One region of the Pseudoalteromonas sp. SG41-1 genome, then DNA from elsewhere that is predicted to be linked to it. Evidence: predicted binding sites of a transcription regulator. Region 1 holds the regulator's gene; each other region holds the start of a gene.
What was found. The regulator sigma-54, encoded in region 1, starts transcription at its own class of promoters, with help from an activator protein. The targets are predictions, from matches to a motif close to GTTGGCACGNNNNTNGNNT.
Positions count from the first base shown of each region.

Region 1 (4,234 bases):
AATTTTCACATTACTGTGGCTCATCGAGAAGCTTTCACCTATAGTTTGCGCTAGATAAACTGAGCGATGTTGACCACCGGTGCAACCAATAGCAATTGTTAAGTAACTGCGGTTATTACGTTCTAAGTGCGGTAACCAAGTTTGTACAAAGGTTTGGATCTGCCAAGTGAATTTTTGCACGATACTGTGACTGGCTAAATAATCTTTTACTGGTTGATCCAGGCCTGTGAGCGGTTTTAACTCAGGCTCCCAGTGTGGATTAGGTAAAAAACGTGCATCAAATACATAATCGGCTTCTTTTGGAATACCATGCTTAAAACCAAATGATTCAAAGGTGATGATTAGTTTTTTATCTTTTTTCCCTAAAATCTTTTCACGGATTGACTCAGCAAGCTGGTGGACACTGAGATCTGTGGTATCAAGCATGAAATCAGCACGAGTAGTTAATACATCAAGCAACACTTTTTCTTGCTTGATGGCTAAATCCAGTGGCAAAGAATCCAAAGATAATGGGTGTAAGCGGCGGGTTTCAGAAAAGCGTTTGATCAGGGTTTGATCATCACTGTCTAAATAAAATAGCGTCGGATTTGCAAAACCAGGCAAGTATTCAAGAATGTCGTTAAATTCTTCCTGCTCTTTCGGTAAATTACGAACATCGATACTGACGGCTATTTTGTCGTAATTATCAGAGACACTGCGTACTAATGACGGTAATAAGTTAACTGGAATATTATCTACACAATAATAGCCAAGATCTTCTACTACACGTAAAGCAACAGATTTACCTGAGCCAGAACGCCCACTGATGATGATTAACTCCATGTAAATTCTCCTTCATTTAATACCAATTTTATTAAAAACATGCTCATTCTTGCTTGTTAAATAACCCACTAACTTTGTTTAAAATTATTTATATAGAACAACTATATCTCATAATTTCCACCTTGTTCTAGAGCTATTTTCCTGTTGCAATAATTACTCTCTAATTCAATACAATACAATTGGTATGACTACGACTGAGCTGCAATTACATGATACAAATCTTGGTCTGTTTTTGCGCTACGTAGTTGTTTACAAAAATCTTTGTTATTGAGTTTATCAGCAATTGTGGCTAACGTCTTCAAATGAAGTTGGCTGTCACCATCTGGTACGATGAGGGCTACAAATATATCAACTGGGCGATTATCAATCGCATCAAAATCAACCGGTGATTCACTCACTAAAATTATTGCTAGCGGGTTTTCAACACCACTCATACGGCCATGAGGGATAGCAATACCACGACCAATACCGGTACTACCTAGTTTCTCTCTCGATAGTAGTGCGTTGAGGATTTCTTGTTGTGATAGCTGAGGGAGCTGTTCATGAGCCAATTGGCTTATAAATTCAATGATCCGTTTTTTGCTATTAAAAAGGACCGCAGCTTTACTGCAGTCCTGACAAATAAGTGAGCTTAATTTCATAGTGTTAGTGTCGAGCGTGCTTCTCTTTGTGTTTAATTACTTGACGATCAAGTTTATCGATTAGTCCGTCAATAGCTGCATACATGTCTTGGTGCTCAGTCGAGGCAAATAATTCAGCGCCACTGACATGTAATGTGGCCTCTGCTTTTTGGCTTAGTTTTTCTACATCAAGAATAACATGGACATTATTGATATGATCAAAATGCCTTTCAAGCTTGGCAAACTTATTGTTTACATAGTCTCTTAATGAATCAGTAATTTCTACGTGACGACCAGTTAAATTTAGTTGCATAAGCATTTTCCTCTTGTGATTTTACGCCTTAAATCAAACTTTTACGTTGATTTGACGGTGGAATAGCCAGCGACTCGCGGTATTTTGCAATAGTCCGTCTAGCTACTTTGATACCTTGCTCTGCCAATATATCTGCAATCTTACTATCACTCAATGGTTTCGCTGAGTTTTCTGCACTGATCAATTTTCTGATCAATGCTCGAATAGCTGTCGAAGAGCATTCGCCGCCGTTCTCAGTGCTTACATGACTTGAGAAAAAATACTTTAACTCAAAAATACCACGGGGGGTATGCATGTACTTTTGTGTCGTTACGCGAGATATTGTTGATTCGTGCATCTCAACCATTTCAGCAACGTCGTTTAGTACCATAGGTCGCATTGCTTCAGGGCCATGCTCAAAGAATCCCTGCTGTTGTTTTACAATGCAGTTAGTTACTTTGAGTAACGTCTCGTTACGACTTTCTAGGCTTTTAATAAACCATTTAGCTTCTTGCAAATGCGAACGTATAAATTGGCTGTCAGTGCTTGATTTTACTGAGCGTGACATTGCCGCATATTGGCTGTTCACTCTAATTTTTGGCATGCTGTCTGGATTAAGTTCAACCACCCAGCGACCTTTAATTTTTTTCACCGAAACATCAGGTATAACATACTCTGATTCTTCGCGTACTATAGTATCCGCAGGCTTTGGATTAAGGCTGTGGATCAGTGTCATTACTTCTTTCAGCTCATCTTCTTTAAGCTTAGTCTTTTTCATCAAAGTGCGATAGTCACGACTAGCTAATAAATCGATATGATCAGTTAAAATCATTTTAGTCTCGCTAATCCAAGGAGTTGCAGGATCAAATTGATTTAATTGAATACATAAACATTCTTGTAGGCTGCGCGCAGCAATACCAACAGGGTCAAATAACTGAATGCGTTTTAACACTGCTTGCACTTCGTCTAGTTCGATTTCTTCTTCGTTATTACCTTGATTTAAGCTCTCTGCGATGTCTTCGCAGCTCAAGGTTAAAATACCTGAATCGTCAACAGCTTCAACAATCGCAATGGCAATAGCTTCATCGGTTGGACTAAAAGGTGTGAGCTGTAATTGCCACATCAGATATTCGTGCAGGGTTTCAGTTGAAGCACCTTGATAAATTGACTCATCTTCAGGCATTGGGCCGGATGACGTATTTGGCGCAGCACTCATGTATTCGTCCCAGGTGACGTCCATAGCCATTTCGTCACTTAAAGTCTCTTTGCTTAATGCTTCGCTACTTTCTTGTTCATATTCGCTGGGCTTGTCGTCTGCTGATGCACTAACGGTTAAGTCATCGTTGTCTTGTTTTTGTTCGTTTTTACCAGCCGTGTCGTCTGAATATTCATGCTCTTCTAGCTCTAACAATGGATTGCTGTCGAGTGCTTCTTGAATTTCTTGCTGGAGATCCAATGTACTGAGTTGCAATAAGCGAATTGCTTGTTGCAGCTGTGGTGTCATTGTAAGTTGCTGGCCCATGCGCAGCTGGAGTGATTGCCTCATGTATCTCTAACAATCCTTTTATTGTTATCATCGTTAAGTCTAGCAGATACTTAGCCGAGCGTGGCTTTATAGCCTAAATTGCTCGCCCAGGTAAACATCGCGGACTGTTTGGTCGGCAAGTACATGCTCAGGGGTACCTGATGCAATTAACTCCCCATGAGAAACTATGTAGGCTTTTTCACAAACATCAAGGGTTTCTCGTACATTGTGGTCGGTAATAAGTACGCCAATACCACGGTTTTTAAGGTGTTCAATAATCTTCTTTATATCTAACACTGAAATAGGATCAACGCCAGCAAAAGGCTCATCAAGTAAGATAAATTTTGGATTTGCGGCTAAAGCGCGTGCAATTTCAACTCGACGACGTTCACCACCAGATAATGCCATACCTTGGCTGTCGCGAATATGTTGAATGCTAAACTCATCAAGTAAGCTGTCTAGTGCTTCTTCTCTGGCTTGTTTATTCAGCTCTTTACGAGTTTCTAAAATAGCCATCAGGTTTTGATAAACAGTTAACTTACGAAAGATGGATGATTCTTGTGGTAAGTAGCCAATCCCTAACCGTGCGCGACTGTGCATTGGGAGTAAAGTGATGTCATTATCATCAATACTTATTTTACCTTTGTCGCTAGGTACTAAACCCACAATCATATAAAAAGTGGTGGTTTTACCTGCGCCATTAGGACCCAGTAAGCCAACAATGCTGCCTGCGCTAACTTCTAAACCCACGCTTTTTACAACTTGGCGACCTTTATAGCTTTTTGCTAAAAATTCAGCTTTTAATATACTCATGGCTGCCCTTTAGGTTTGTCTTTTTTACTGTCAACAGGTACCAAAATAGTGTGTACGCGATCGTTTGAGCTTGCGCCTTTTTCAGCACTGATCAGCTGTTGGTCCATATCATAGGTAATGCTTTTGGCATTAATTTTTTGACCTGCTTGAGTGACTTGTGCA
Region 1 is NZ_JACJFL010000063.1:14,053-18,286, reverse strand. It holds gene rapZ (RNase adapter RapZ) at 1-822, opposite strand, end outside; gene ptsN (PTS IIA-like nitrogen regulatory protein PtsN) at 1,011-1,463, opposite strand; gene hpf (ribosome hibernation promoting factor) at 1,468-1,755, opposite strand; gene H5203_RS20865 (RNA polymerase factor sigma-54) at 1,784-3,280, opposite strand; gene lptB (LPS export ABC transporter ATP-binding protein) at 3,347-4,072, opposite strand; gene lptA (lipopolysaccharide transport periplasmic protein LptA) at 4,069-4,234, opposite strand, start outside.

Region 2 (4,234 bases), on a different contig from region 1:
TTCTTGTAGTAATTTGGCTGCATCACTTTTCATGATATTCAATGCTTGTAACGCAGTTGGATCAAGATTTATTTGTCTTGTCTGTGATGTAGGGCTCGCTTGCTGGGCATGCATAACTTGCATATCTGCCAAAGCTTGTTGATAGCTTTGCTCACTCCCTTCTACAGCCGAGGCTGTCGTAACCGCAGTGGTTAATCCGGTGAGCTGGCCAAACAATTGATTTACACGTGTCAATGTGTTGTCGCGCACAGGGCTTTGCTCTGCTTTAATATTTTCAGCAAGTTGCTCACTTTTTAGAACATTATCTTGCACTGCCAGTTTCACTTCTTGCTCTTTGCTCGCGGCCTTTATAAGTGCATCTTGTGGCGCAGATACTTTATTTGTATCTGATTTAGCGGTGTTGCTATTGGTTGTTGTAGTGCTTACTAAATTATCTGTCATTGACTGAACCGTCAATTGAGCTTTTGACTCAGTCTTTTTTTCAATACTCTCTGGCTGAGCTAATTCTGCAATAGCCGTATTGATCTGAGTTAATAAAGCCCCCTTAGGCTGCTCAGTGCTCACAAAATTTTGTAATTGCTGGCTCAATGCCTGCTTTTGTACAGGACTCAACAGCGAAATATCTTTACTTAGTTGGGTTAGCTCTGCCGTGTTCATTGTCGCAACTGCCGTGGTAGGTTTTGCAACTTCTTTACTATTAAGCTCTACAAATTCAGCCAGCATTTTTTTTAAGTCAGTTACGTTAGCCGGTGATGGATCTTGCTGACGAATGACATCAACTTGATTTTGTAGCTGTTTTTGCTGCTCTGGTGTTAAGCTCGCCAACAATGGGTGTTCATTTTTTTGTACTGTAGTTGGTGAGTTAAGCAATACCTTACTGATTTGCTCTAATACAGCACTGTTACTATGCTTTGCCTGTGTAGCTGCTTTTTCAGCTACATCAGTTTGAGAGCCAATCGTAGTGGTTGATTCCACACCTTTAACTACTGGTTCTGCCTTTGAAGCAACGTCCATTGCTACTGCAGTAGCACTTGTGGTTGCTTGTTTGGCGTTAGCAGTAACGTTAGCTACAGTTGCGTGCGCATCTGCAGTTAACGCTGCACTCTGTTGAGGTTTTTCTTGCTGAGCAATCCTTGTGTCCGAATCTTTAACTAATACTTCACTTTCTTGTGGTTTAACTTGTTGAGCAAGCGTTACGTCCAAACCTTTAGCTAATACTTCACTGTTTTGTGGCTTACCTTTGCTTGTATTTTCAGCAATATTTATTTGAGCTGTTTCATTGCCAACTTCCCCACTCTTTAAGGTAGCTGCAGCTTGTTGGTTTGTTGGCTGCATTGTCATCGCTTTATTTTGCGATATCTCTTTTGCCACTTGAATATCATCAATAATAGGAGTCACAGCATCATCAGGAGGGGTGTTTCCCTTCAGTTGAAGCTGTTTATCAATCGCCTCTGCCAGCACCGTTTTTTCAGTAAGTAGCGTTGGTTTTAGTTGTTTATCGACTAGTTGTGCAATAGGATCATCAGTGGCAGGAGTGTCTGTATCAATAATAGGCGTAACATCATCAATTGGACGAGGTCCAGTGACTTTAATAAGCTTCGGATCTATTTTTTCTTCACTGTATTTACCCAACGTTGAAAGTAATGAGGCATTTGCAACAGTTGGCGTATTATTTACCCGAGTGTCCATATTGTTGGCTGCCGTGATCTGAGCAAGCATTGCATCACCAGACATAGCATCACCTGACATCGTTTTCTCATCACTGCTGTCAGTGGGCGTTTTTTGCGCTTTTTCAGCAGCAACTTCGGCTTCACTTGCAGCTGACACAGCGCCAGATGAGTTAACTTTCATGGGTGTTTCTGCAGCATTATTAGCGTTTTGTAACTCACTAAAGAAATCACTATCGGTGCTTTCTTTACCTGTTGCCGCACTGCCTTTGGCACTGTCTTTTTTATTTAACTGAACATCCTGCTCAGTTGAGATAAACACTGAAAGATCACTAATAGCCATAATTCACCTAGATTAAAAGTGGCAATTTGCCGCCGCAGTTTGCCAGAATAAATACTTCATACGTTAAACAAGCAAATAATATGCCTAAGCTAATTTTAATAAATAAATAATGCTGTTTTGGGCGATGACTATAGAGCGCGACGTCTTTGATAAAATTGATTTGCAGAAAATTCATCAAGCATTTTTTGTTCATTTTTTTGTGCGATTACATTCGCTTTAAGCTGCTGTTTTTCTATTAATTTAGCAACCGCTTTAGCCTTAATCTGCTGTTTCAGCCATAAACTTTGTCGTTGTGAAACAACTTGTTTAGCAGTACTGACGGTATTCGCTTGTTGACGAATAGCTTCTTCTATTTTGGCAATAAAAGCATGGTATTGACTAAACCCTGCACTACTTAAACCAGACTTTCCTTTTAAATGTAATTGCTGAGTATACTCCAAACGAAAGTTATTCAAGCCTTGCAATTTTTGTTGATTGCCTTGCAAGTTTTGCTGCGCTTGTAAATAATTTATCCGTAAAGTTTCTTCTTTATCATTTTCTATTTTCAGCAATAGATTGAGCTTATTTGTTGCCATTATGCTTGTCCTAATAATTGCGCAAGCCCTTGTAGGCCATCGTCATAGCTAATCACATCTTTCATGCCTTGTTGTAGAAATGCATTCACTCTTGGCATCATATTAATGGCCTGATCAAGCATTTGGTCGGTGCCTTTTTGATAAGCACCTAAAGTAATCATATCTTTATTTTGCTGGAACATTGAATACACTTGTTTTAACACTCGCGCTTGTTGCATGTGTGCTTCTGAGACAACTTGTGGCATCACCCGTGAAATCGATTTTTCTATATCAATAGCAGGATAATGACCACTGTCAGCGAGCTCTCTGGATAACACGATATGACCGTCTAAAATGGCTCGCGCCGCATCAGCAATCGGATCTTGCATATCATCCCCTTCACTCAGTACAGTAAAAAACGCTGTGATAGAGCCTTGCCCTTCGCCGCCATTACCAGCACGTTCCACCAGCGCGGGTAGCTTTGCAAATACTGAGGGCGGATAACCTTTAGTCGCCGGTGGTTCACCAACCGCAAGCGCTATTTCGCGCTGAGCCATGGCATAACGCGTTACAGAATCCAGTAGCAATAAAACATTTAAGCCTTGATCGCGAAAGTACTCCGCGATAGTTACCGCACTTTCACAACCTTTTAATCGCATTAATGGCGATGCATCGGCGGGAGCAGCAACTACGACAGAACGCTTACGCCCTTCCACACCGAGTATTTCTTCGATAAATTCTTTTACTTCGCGGCCACGCTCCCCCACTAAACCAACAACTATTACATCAGCTTCTGAGCCTCGGGTCATCATACCCAGTAATACCGACTTACCCACGCCTGAGCCTGCAAATAGCCCCATGCGCTGGCCTTGGCCAACAGTTATCACTGAATTAATAGCGCGTACACCAACATCCATCGGCTGCGTAATTGGTCGTCGAGATAATGGGTTAATTGAATTTTGTGCAAATTTTAAGTAATGCTCTGCTTTAATAGCTCCAAGCCCATCCAACGGACGCCCTAAGCCATCAACAACACGACCAAGTAAACACATACCAACAGGCAGTCCGGTATCATTTACTTGTGGGATCACTCGCGCTCCAGGTAGTACACCAGAAATATGGTCATTTGGCATCAAGTAAAGCGTCTGATCATTAAAACCAACAATTTCAGCATCAACAAAACCATGCATGGTTTCAATTTTACATTGGCTGCCAACTGGCGCGCGTAATCCTTTTGCCTCTAATGTTAACCCTACAACACGGGTTAAAATTCCCGCAACAGCAGGCGTTGGGCTATGAATATGTTTTTGATACTGTTGTAAACGTTCACTTAATGGGCGTGGTTGAGAACTCATTGCAAACCAAAAATAGCGTTAGATACCACTACTATGCAAAAAACTATCCAACGTTTCTTTGACGCGGGTTTTTATAGTCATATCAATAGATGACTGAGGTGTTTTTACTTGGCAACCGCCGCGATCTAAAGTCGGCTCTGCAACTAACTGCCAATGGTTTTCAGCTAGTGCAGCTTCACCATAACTATTTTTAACCAGTTCAATGTCTTCAGGATGTAAATGAATACGCACACTTTGCTGCTCATTGGCTAACGCATCGATACACTGCTTTAAACTTTGCAAAATGATTTCAGGGGAGGTTTTAATTTCTTGATA
Region 2 is NZ_JACJFL010000005.1:73,963-78,196, reverse strand. It holds gene H5203_RS05530 (flagellar hook-length control protein FliK) at 1-2,010, opposite strand, end outside; gene fliJ (flagellar export protein FliJ) at 2,139-2,585, opposite strand; gene fliI (flagellar protein export ATPase FliI) at 2,585-3,919, opposite strand; gene fliH (flagellar assembly protein FliH) at 3,938-4,234, opposite strand, start outside.
Region 2: H5203_RS05530 (flagellar hook-length control protein FliK) is a predicted target of sigma-54. The motif match lies at 2,080-2,098, and genes of this name have one in related genera.

Region 3 (4,234 bases), on a different contig from region 1:
TTTAAGTTAGCGGGTAACTGGTCGGTGACTGATGACGTTTCACTGCGCGGTGCGGTGAGTACTGGTTTTAGAGCGCCATCAATGCAGCAATTGTATTTCAATAATATCAGTACCCAGTTTGTAGTTGGTCCTAATGGCGATCTAATTGCAGAAGAAGTTGGTACTTTTAGAAACGACAGCACGCTTGCACAGAGTATTGGTATTCCAAAACTTAAAGAAGAAAAGTCACAAAACATGAGCTTAGGTATTGTGTATAACGTGACGGATAATATTAATGTTACCGTTGATTATTATTCAATTGATATTGACGACCGTATTGTGATCAGTAACCGTTTAGGTAAAGGGTTGTCATCAACGCTAGATGCTGCATTGGTTAGTTCTGGCGCAGGTGCAGGGCAGTTTTTCTTAAATGGTGCAGATACCGAAACGCAAGGTGTGGATTTTGTTGCGACATGGAACACGGAAGGCTTAGGCGGTACCCTAGATTTTACACTAGCGGCTAACTTTACTGAAACCGATGTGGTTGATTTATTTACTCCTGCGGGCAGTGGTTTGGAAACGATCCCTGTCGAAGATGTATTTTCTTCGCAAGAAACCTCAATCATCGAAGAATGGCAACCACAAGACAGAGTAAACTTAAGTGCATTATATCGCCTTGAAGATTGGACGGTAAACTTATCGCTCAATCGTTATGGCGAATACACGGTTGAAGATGGCGGTCGCCAGACTTACGGCGCTGAAATTCTTACCGATATAAAAGTAAATTATTTTGTCACAGATAACTTGTCACTAAATATTGGTGCAAACAATTTATTTGACGTTTACCCTGATAAAAATACCATAGGTAATTCTCGCTCAGGCACAATTGTTGATGCTTCTGGTAATACTATTATCAGTTCAACCGGTGTATTTGAGTACTCACGCCGTTCAGCACCATTTGGTTTTAACGGTGCTTACTACTATGTAGGTGCTGAATACCGATTCTAAAAATAACTTCTCCTACGTTATTTAGTTTTGAAGGGCCGTCTGGCCCTTTTTTTGCTTTTAGTGTGATGTGAGTGCGATGGGGTAGTTATCATACTCTTTGATATTATTCATTACTGTCATTAAAGTTTGATGCGTACTGTTTTCGTCTGCAGCTATTTGTACTGTGGCGATATTATACTTCGCAGCAAACATCGCAAGGTTAGTGGCAACTTGGTTTAAGTCAATTAATCGCCCCGCAAAATACACCGCATTGCTTTGGTCAATACTAAAATGAGCACTTTTAGTTTGTTTATCAATACTGGGTTTATCTACAGGACGTTGCAGCTCTATTGCCACAGGTTTTACAAATGAAGTTGTAACAATAAAAAATATTAAAAGTATAAATACAATATCAAGCATCGGCGTCATATCAACGTCAGCGTTTTGTGGGTTTACATGTTGTTTATTTCTCATAATGGAACCTTGTTATTTTTGATAAAATGCTGCGGCGCCACAGCGGGATAGTAGGTACCTATTAATAAGCCTAGACGATTAAAATCATGCTGTGGTTAAATAAATATGCTATTTTTATTAATTATTTGCATTGTTTTGTTATAAAAATCATTTAACTATAATTATGAGCATAAAAAAGCCCAGCGCGTGGCTGGGCTCTCATTTAAGCATTGTGGTTAATGCTTCTGCATACGGCTCATCTCCGTATGACAGCTTTGCATGGTCAGTAATACTTTAGCGAGGGCGGCTTCACAATCGTGCGGTTGTGGTTTTTTCATGGCAGCTTTAATTTCTTCAAGTGTTTTATCTTCCACTTCTTCAAGCTCTTTGACATAAATTTGGTCGTTGTTGGCACTAAATTTTGTGATCAGTGCGGTATATGCTCGGCGAGCTTCAACAGCAAAAGACGAACCATCTTCTCGTTCACCTTGCTGATTAATAGCGTAAGGCTGTAAGTTTTCAACGCTGACTTTACGTGCGTCTATCATACGCTGAAATAGCGCACCAATGGCTGGATCTTGTACTTTTTCCTGCGCCTTTTCATAAAAGTCGATGCCGCTGTTCATTACTTGGATAATGTCAGTGATATGATTTACTTCGTTTCCTTGCTGGGCATTCATAATATTGACCTCTTTAAGTTAAATGAATATTAAAGTTCAAGTAACTTAAAGCAATTGCCATTCCATTTTTAAATTATTTTAATATCATGATTATTAAGACTTTTAAATTGATGTTTGCTTACTTGAAAATACCAGTAAGTAAATTTTACAGGGCTTTTGTAAGAGCGTTACTTTAATTCATCTGCAACTTCGGCTACTTTTTGGCGTAACCAAATATGACTGGCATCTCTGTGAAGTAATGGGCTCCAAATCATATCTAACTCAAATGGTGGTATAGGGAAGGGAGGCTCCAGAATTTGCAAACCGGGATCATCTAAATAAATATTAGCGGCTTTTGAAGGGAGTGTCGCAATCAGGTTCTTCTCTTTCGCTAGATGTATTGCAACGTGGTAATTACGGGTGAATGTGGCAATATTTCGGTGTTTACCAAAGTGGGCGAGCGCTTCATCAACCCAGCCAAGTTTTTGTACGTCTTTAGGATCCATACCAACCCCGACACCAAAACCTGTTTTACTTACCCAAATATGCCGAGCTTTTAAATAACTATCGAGGCTAAAATTTTCAATGATCGGGTTGTCAGCTTTTACTAAACAACAAAAGCTATCTTTCCAAATACGTTTGTGATGAAACGACTGCGGTAGGTTTTCGAAACGATTTATTGCCATATCAACTTTACCGTTTTCTACATCATGAAAAGTAACATCACTTGGAGTGAGAATATCGAGTGTGGTATCCGGCGCTTCATCGTGTAATTTACTCAGTAGCTTAGGTGCTAAGGTGCTGGCAGCATAGTCACTGGCCATAATCCTAAATACCCGTTTGCTTTGGCTGGCCTCAAATTCACGGTTTGGTGCAAGCGTTTCTTCTAATGTCATTAAGATGCCACGGATCACCGGCTGCAATTCAATAGCTCGTTCAGTGGGCACCATACCATCACTGGTGCGTACTAAGATCGGATCGTTAAACAGGTTACGTAAACGTTTTAAACCATTACTCATTGCCGGCTGTGTAATGCTAAGCTGGTTTGCGGCGCGAGTAACATTACATTCGCGTAATAAGGTGTCGAGATAAACGAGTAAGTTTAAATCTATTTTACTGATATTCATTGTGTGTCCTTTCGTCTACCATTGATGGATAAAACGCTGCGCTGCTGGATAAGGGTAGATATGGCTAACGACCCCTGCTTTTATATTTCGTTGCGCTTGCTGCCAAAATGCGACGTCTAATAGTTCTGGATGTGTTTGGCTGAAAACTGCTTTGTATTGCGGGTTTGGCATTACAAAAGTGCATAACTGCTCTGGAAATACATCTTGTGGTGCCACAGAGTAACTTTGCTCATTGGTTAAGTAGTCATCATAACTTTTTGCTTTAGGCAATGCCCTAAAGTTCATGTCTGTTAAATATTGCACTTCATCATAATCATAAAAAATAATGCGTTTGTGTTTACTGACACCAAAGTTTTTAAGTAACATATCGCCTGGGAAAATATTAACGGCGATCATTTCCTTGAGTGCTTGGCCATATTCTGCAATGGCAACAGCGGCATCTTCAGTATTAGCTTTTTCTAAATATAAATTCAGTGGCGTCATGCGTCGCTCAATATACATATGTTTGATGATCAGTAAGTCGCCTTCGATGATCATTGATGAACCAATAGTTTGTTTAAGCTGTGCAAGCAATGTAGCGTTAAAACGCGCAACAGGGAATACGACGTTAGAATACTCTATGGTATCTGCCATACGACCAACCCGATCATGGCTTTTAACTAATTGGTAGCGTTTGAGAACGGTATCGCGGCCAAATGGTTTACTTTCACCAAATTTGTCTTTAATTATTTTAAATACATAATCAAATGAAGGTAGGGTAAATACCATCATCACCATGCCCGGTGTGCCAGGGGCAATCACAAAATCATCACTGGAGCGTTGTAAATGGGTTAAAAACTCGCGATAGAACTCGGTTTTACCTTGTTTATGAAAGCCAATGGCATTGTAAAGCTCTGCTAAGGTTTTGTTGGGCATTAGTTGGTTTAAAAACCGAACTAATGCGGAAGGAGCGTGGGTTTCAACCATAAAATAAGCGCGAGCAAAGCCAAAAATAACCCGCATTTGCGATGAGTTAGTCAGTAAAGCATC
Region 3 is NZ_JACJFL010000003.1:232,967-237,200, reverse strand. It holds gene H5203_RS04195 (TonB-dependent receptor plug domain-containing protein) at 1-987, shown strand, start outside; gene H5203_RS04190 (biopolymer transporter ExbD) at 1,045-1,440, opposite strand; gene H5203_RS04185 (PA2169 family four-helix-bundle protein) at 1,656-2,099, opposite strand; gene H5203_RS04180 (LysR family transcriptional regulator) at 2,267-3,205, opposite strand; gene aceK (bifunctional isocitrate dehydrogenase kinase/phosphatase) at 3,221-4,234, opposite strand, start outside.
Region 3: H5203_RS04185 (PA2169 family four-helix-bundle protein) is a predicted target of sigma-54. The motif match lies at 2,148-2,166, and genes of this name have one in related genera.

Region 4 (4,234 bases), on a different contig from region 1:
TCGCATTGTAACTAAGTAAACTATCGATCATAGCGCGCAAACGCACCATGCTCTGGGTAATTAACGCCAACACCGCTTGCTGCTCTTTGTTAATTGGCCCAACGATTTCATCGGCGAGTAAGTCAGTACCCTCAACCATTGACGCTAATGGAGTTTTCAATTCATGGGTAACATGGCGTAAAAAAGTATCTTTTTGTTGCTCTAATTGATGCAACTGCTCTTGCACCCATTGTAATTTATTTCCTAGTTCAACCAACTCAGCAGAGCCTTGTACAGCTATTTTTTGTTGCCAATGACCTTGCCCAAGCTTATCAATAACCGACGTTAATCCTTTTAAGCGACCACTTATACGCCATAAAAAACCACCACCTACTAGTAAAGTTAATGGGATAAGTGCTATTAACCAATTGATAAATGAGCTTTGCAAAGCTTTTAACTGTTGCTGATTTTTAGTTATTTGCAGCTCATTTTGATCTCTTAGCCACACCGTTTGACGCGCAATTAATTCACTCACAGGAATAAACAATTGCGCATCTTGTTGTCCTTCAGTAACGAGTTGAGTATGCGCTAATTGCAATACCTGTGCGAGTTGCTGCCATTGCTTAATATACTCCCCCGTAGAACTTATAAAAGTTAGTTCATCAATGCTTTGTAGTGATGATTGCCACTTATCAACAATCAATTCATCGAGTGATTCGCTTTTCAGCACCCAGTTTTGTCGCGTTGCGCGCTCTAAGCTATTGAGGTCTTGCTTAAGGTTATTAAATGACTTGGTAATTTGATAATTTTCACTGACGATTTGCTGAGTTACTGCTAGCTGTTTATTCAGCGCATTTAAAAATACAATCACTACCAGTGATAATGGCAGCAGCGATAACAAAGTACTAAACAAAAACTGGCCTATTAAATTGGGTCGCCAACTAAGTAATGCACTGTACTTTTTAGCGAATGAGGCCACTATCGCCACTCCTTTAGTTAAAAGTCTGATTATGGAAGGTGTTACTTATACACTAGCTGAATCAATAAGAATAATGAATAAGGCGAACTGTGTAGCGCTATATAAAGCGACTGACGCTAAATTGAAACAACTTAACCAACTGTTTTTTAAAAACTTAATGAATACCCGTTAAAAGTTGTTGCAAAAAAGACACACTGCTCGGTCATTTTTTCCCACTTATTATCATGCCAAAAAATTAAACCACTGATATTTATACAATAAAAAAATTGGCATCGTTCTTGTAATATCCGTATCAACGACTGTTTATAAGGAAATAATATGAAAATATTAACACCGCTGTGCTTATGCACCAGCCTACTGCTTAGCTTTAACAGCTTTGCCATTGATGTCGAGGCCACCTTCGCAGAACTTGATAAAGACAGTAATGGCACATTGAGTGAAGCAGAAGCATCTGAAGATGCGGTATTACACGAAAGTTTTGAGCAAATTGACAAAGATCAAAATGGTCAAATTTCATTTGCTGAGTTTAAACAATTTTTGCAATAAATTTCCCAAAGGAAACACTGCTATGAAACAACTTATCGCCGCTTTTTCACTGATGTTTTTAGTCATTAGCGCCACTGTTTTAGCATCACAATTAAATGTTAAGTTTGCGCAATTAGATACCGACTCTGACGGACAAATTTCATTACTTGAAGCCAAGCAAAACAACACGCTATTAAAGCAGTTTACTGATCTTGATGATAATAACGACGAGCAATTATCTGAGCAAGAGTTCGCAAAGTTTAAATTTTAAAAGGCTTTAAAGTATTTGCCATAATCCCGGAGGGAATGTGTAAACGGATTTAATGTTGGGATTTAAATTATGGCAAATGCTTTATTCTTTTTGTTGGTAGGATGTAAATAATGAAAAGCATATTAATAATATTAAGTGTGTCGCTAGCCACTAGTTTTAGCGCAATGGCACTGGATGTAAAACAACGTTTTGATCATTTAGATAGCAATAAAGATGGCTATTTAACGCATAATGAGCTTGAACCACAACCACAATTGTTGAGTAACTTTAAACGTTGGGACAAAAACCAAGACAATAAAATTTCCCTATCTGAATTTAAGCGTTTTTTAACTAATAATCTAGATTAACGAGTTTCCCCAATGAAATTTTGTACACAACTGGGACTAAGTTTGTTATTTGTCAGTAGCTGTTGCAGTTTTGCAACAACTGATAATATAGCAGAACAATTCAAAAACTTAGACCGCGATAACGACGGTCTTATCACGCGTTCAGAGTCAGCAAAAGATCCTGCCCTGTGGTATCGTTTTAAAAACTATGACCGCGATAAAGATGGTAGATTATCACTGTCTGAATTTACTCTATATGCAAATAAATGAATAGCTAATTCATCAGCATAGTTGAAATGCACAACGATAAATAATTTATTATATTTAATTTGCAGACTCAGTATTCTCTGTTACTGTTTAACTAACAAAAGCAGAAAAAGAATTCTAACAATGAAATGCTTACTCGCCTGTTTAATCACTTTATCTTTACCTGTGCTAGCTGATACCACGGTGATCTACAATGCTAATGGTTACACTCCAACTTACAGTGGCCAATTACAGCAATTTTCTACACTGGTTATTAAAGATGGCAAAGTAGTAAAAGTAGGAGACGATAAACTAAAAGCGAGTTTCCCTAATGCTGCAGTATTTGATGCCGAGCAACAAACCTTATTACCTGGTTTAATTGACGCCCACGGTCATGTGATTGGACTTGGTAATAATTTAGCGCAACTCGATTTACGTGGCAGTACGTCGATTGCAGAAATACAAAAAAAGCTTGCTGTATTTGCTAAAAATAACCGGGGCTGGATTATTGGCCGCGGTTGGAATCAAGAACTGTGGCCTAATAAGCAGTTTCCTACTGCTGCTGACTTAGATAAAGTTGTCAAAGATGTTCCGGTGGTGCTTTCTCGTGTCGATAGCCACGCGATTTGGGTTAATAGCAAAGCGATGGAGTTAGCCAAATTAACACCCACAGTACAGTCACCAGCAGGTGGTGAAATTATTCGCAACCAAGCAGGTCAACCTAGCGGTATTTTTGTCGATAAGGCCGAAAGTTTAATTACTGCACATATTCCTACGCCATCTGATCAAGACGTAAATAATGCCTTAAATCAAGCTGGTCAACATCTGCTCAGCTTAGGTATAACCTCAACCCACGATGCTGGGATTGATAAACAAACATGGCAAGTTTACAAGCAAAGAGCTGAACAAGGCACCTTACCGCTGCGCATTGTTGCAATGCTAAGTGCAACAGATCCGTCCCTTGAAGATATGCTCAGAGCCGGTCGCTATAAAGATCTTAACGATTTCATGTCTATTCGTAGTGTAAAAATATATGCTGATGGTGCGTTAGGAAGCCGTGGCGCCGCACTACTGGCCGATTATGCAGATAGAAAGAATCACCAAGGTTTAATGCTCGAAACTCAACAAAAATTAGAACAGCTGTACACATTGAGCTTTAACCATGGTTTTAGCGCCAATACCCATGCCATCGGTGATAAAGCAAATCATATTGTGTTAGATGCCTATCAAAATGTATTTAAAAAAACCGGCGGGATTTTACTACGTAACCGTATAGAGCACGCACAGATAGTTGATCCAGCAGATATTCCTCGCTTCAAAGCACTTAAAATCATTCCATCAATGCAACCGGTGCATGCAACTTCTGATATGCATATGGCAGAGCAGCGCCTTAGCGATACACAATTACAAGGTGCATATGCATGGCAAACGTTTTTAAAGCAAGGCTCAGTAGTAGCTGCAGGCTCAGATTATCCAGTTGAACTGGCCAACCCCTTTGACGGTTTGTATTCAGCAATTACTCGCCAAGATCACAATCAATTACCCGCTAATGGCTGGCGAGTCACTGAAGCACTGAGCAGAGAAGATGCACTCAGAGCATTCACGTTAGGTGCTGCGTATGCCGCACATCAAGAATTTAAATTAGGTAGTTTAGAGCAAGGAAAGTGGGCTGACTTTATTTTAATCGACAAAGACTATTTTAAAGTGCCAGTACAAGAAATTTTTACCATTGTCGTAAATCAAACATGGATTGGCGGTGAATTACGCTACCAAAAAGCGCAAATTGATAACCAGAGTAAGGCGCAATAAACCACGCTATTATTGCGGTTTTTGTTGTTGACGTTTGAGCTTAATTAAATGATAAATATTTACGAAGGTTAGCAAACCATTAGTGATAGCCACAGGCCA
Region 4 is NZ_JACJFL010000016.1:62,799-67,032, forward strand. It holds gene H5203_RS11250 (HAMP domain-containing sensor histidine kinase) at 1-961, opposite strand, end outside; gene H5203_RS11255 (EF-hand domain-containing protein) at 1,277-1,504, shown strand; gene H5203_RS11260 (hypothetical protein) at 1,527-1,754, shown strand; gene H5203_RS11265 (EF-hand domain-containing protein) at 1,865-2,101, shown strand; gene H5203_RS11270 (EF-hand domain-containing protein) at 2,114-2,350, shown strand; gene H5203_RS11275 (amidohydrolase) at 2,471-4,135, shown strand; gene H5203_RS11280 (YgjV family protein) at 4,145-4,234, opposite strand, start outside.
Region 4: H5203_RS11255 (EF-hand domain-containing protein) is a predicted target of sigma-54. The motif match lies at 1,224-1,242, and genes of this name have one in related genera.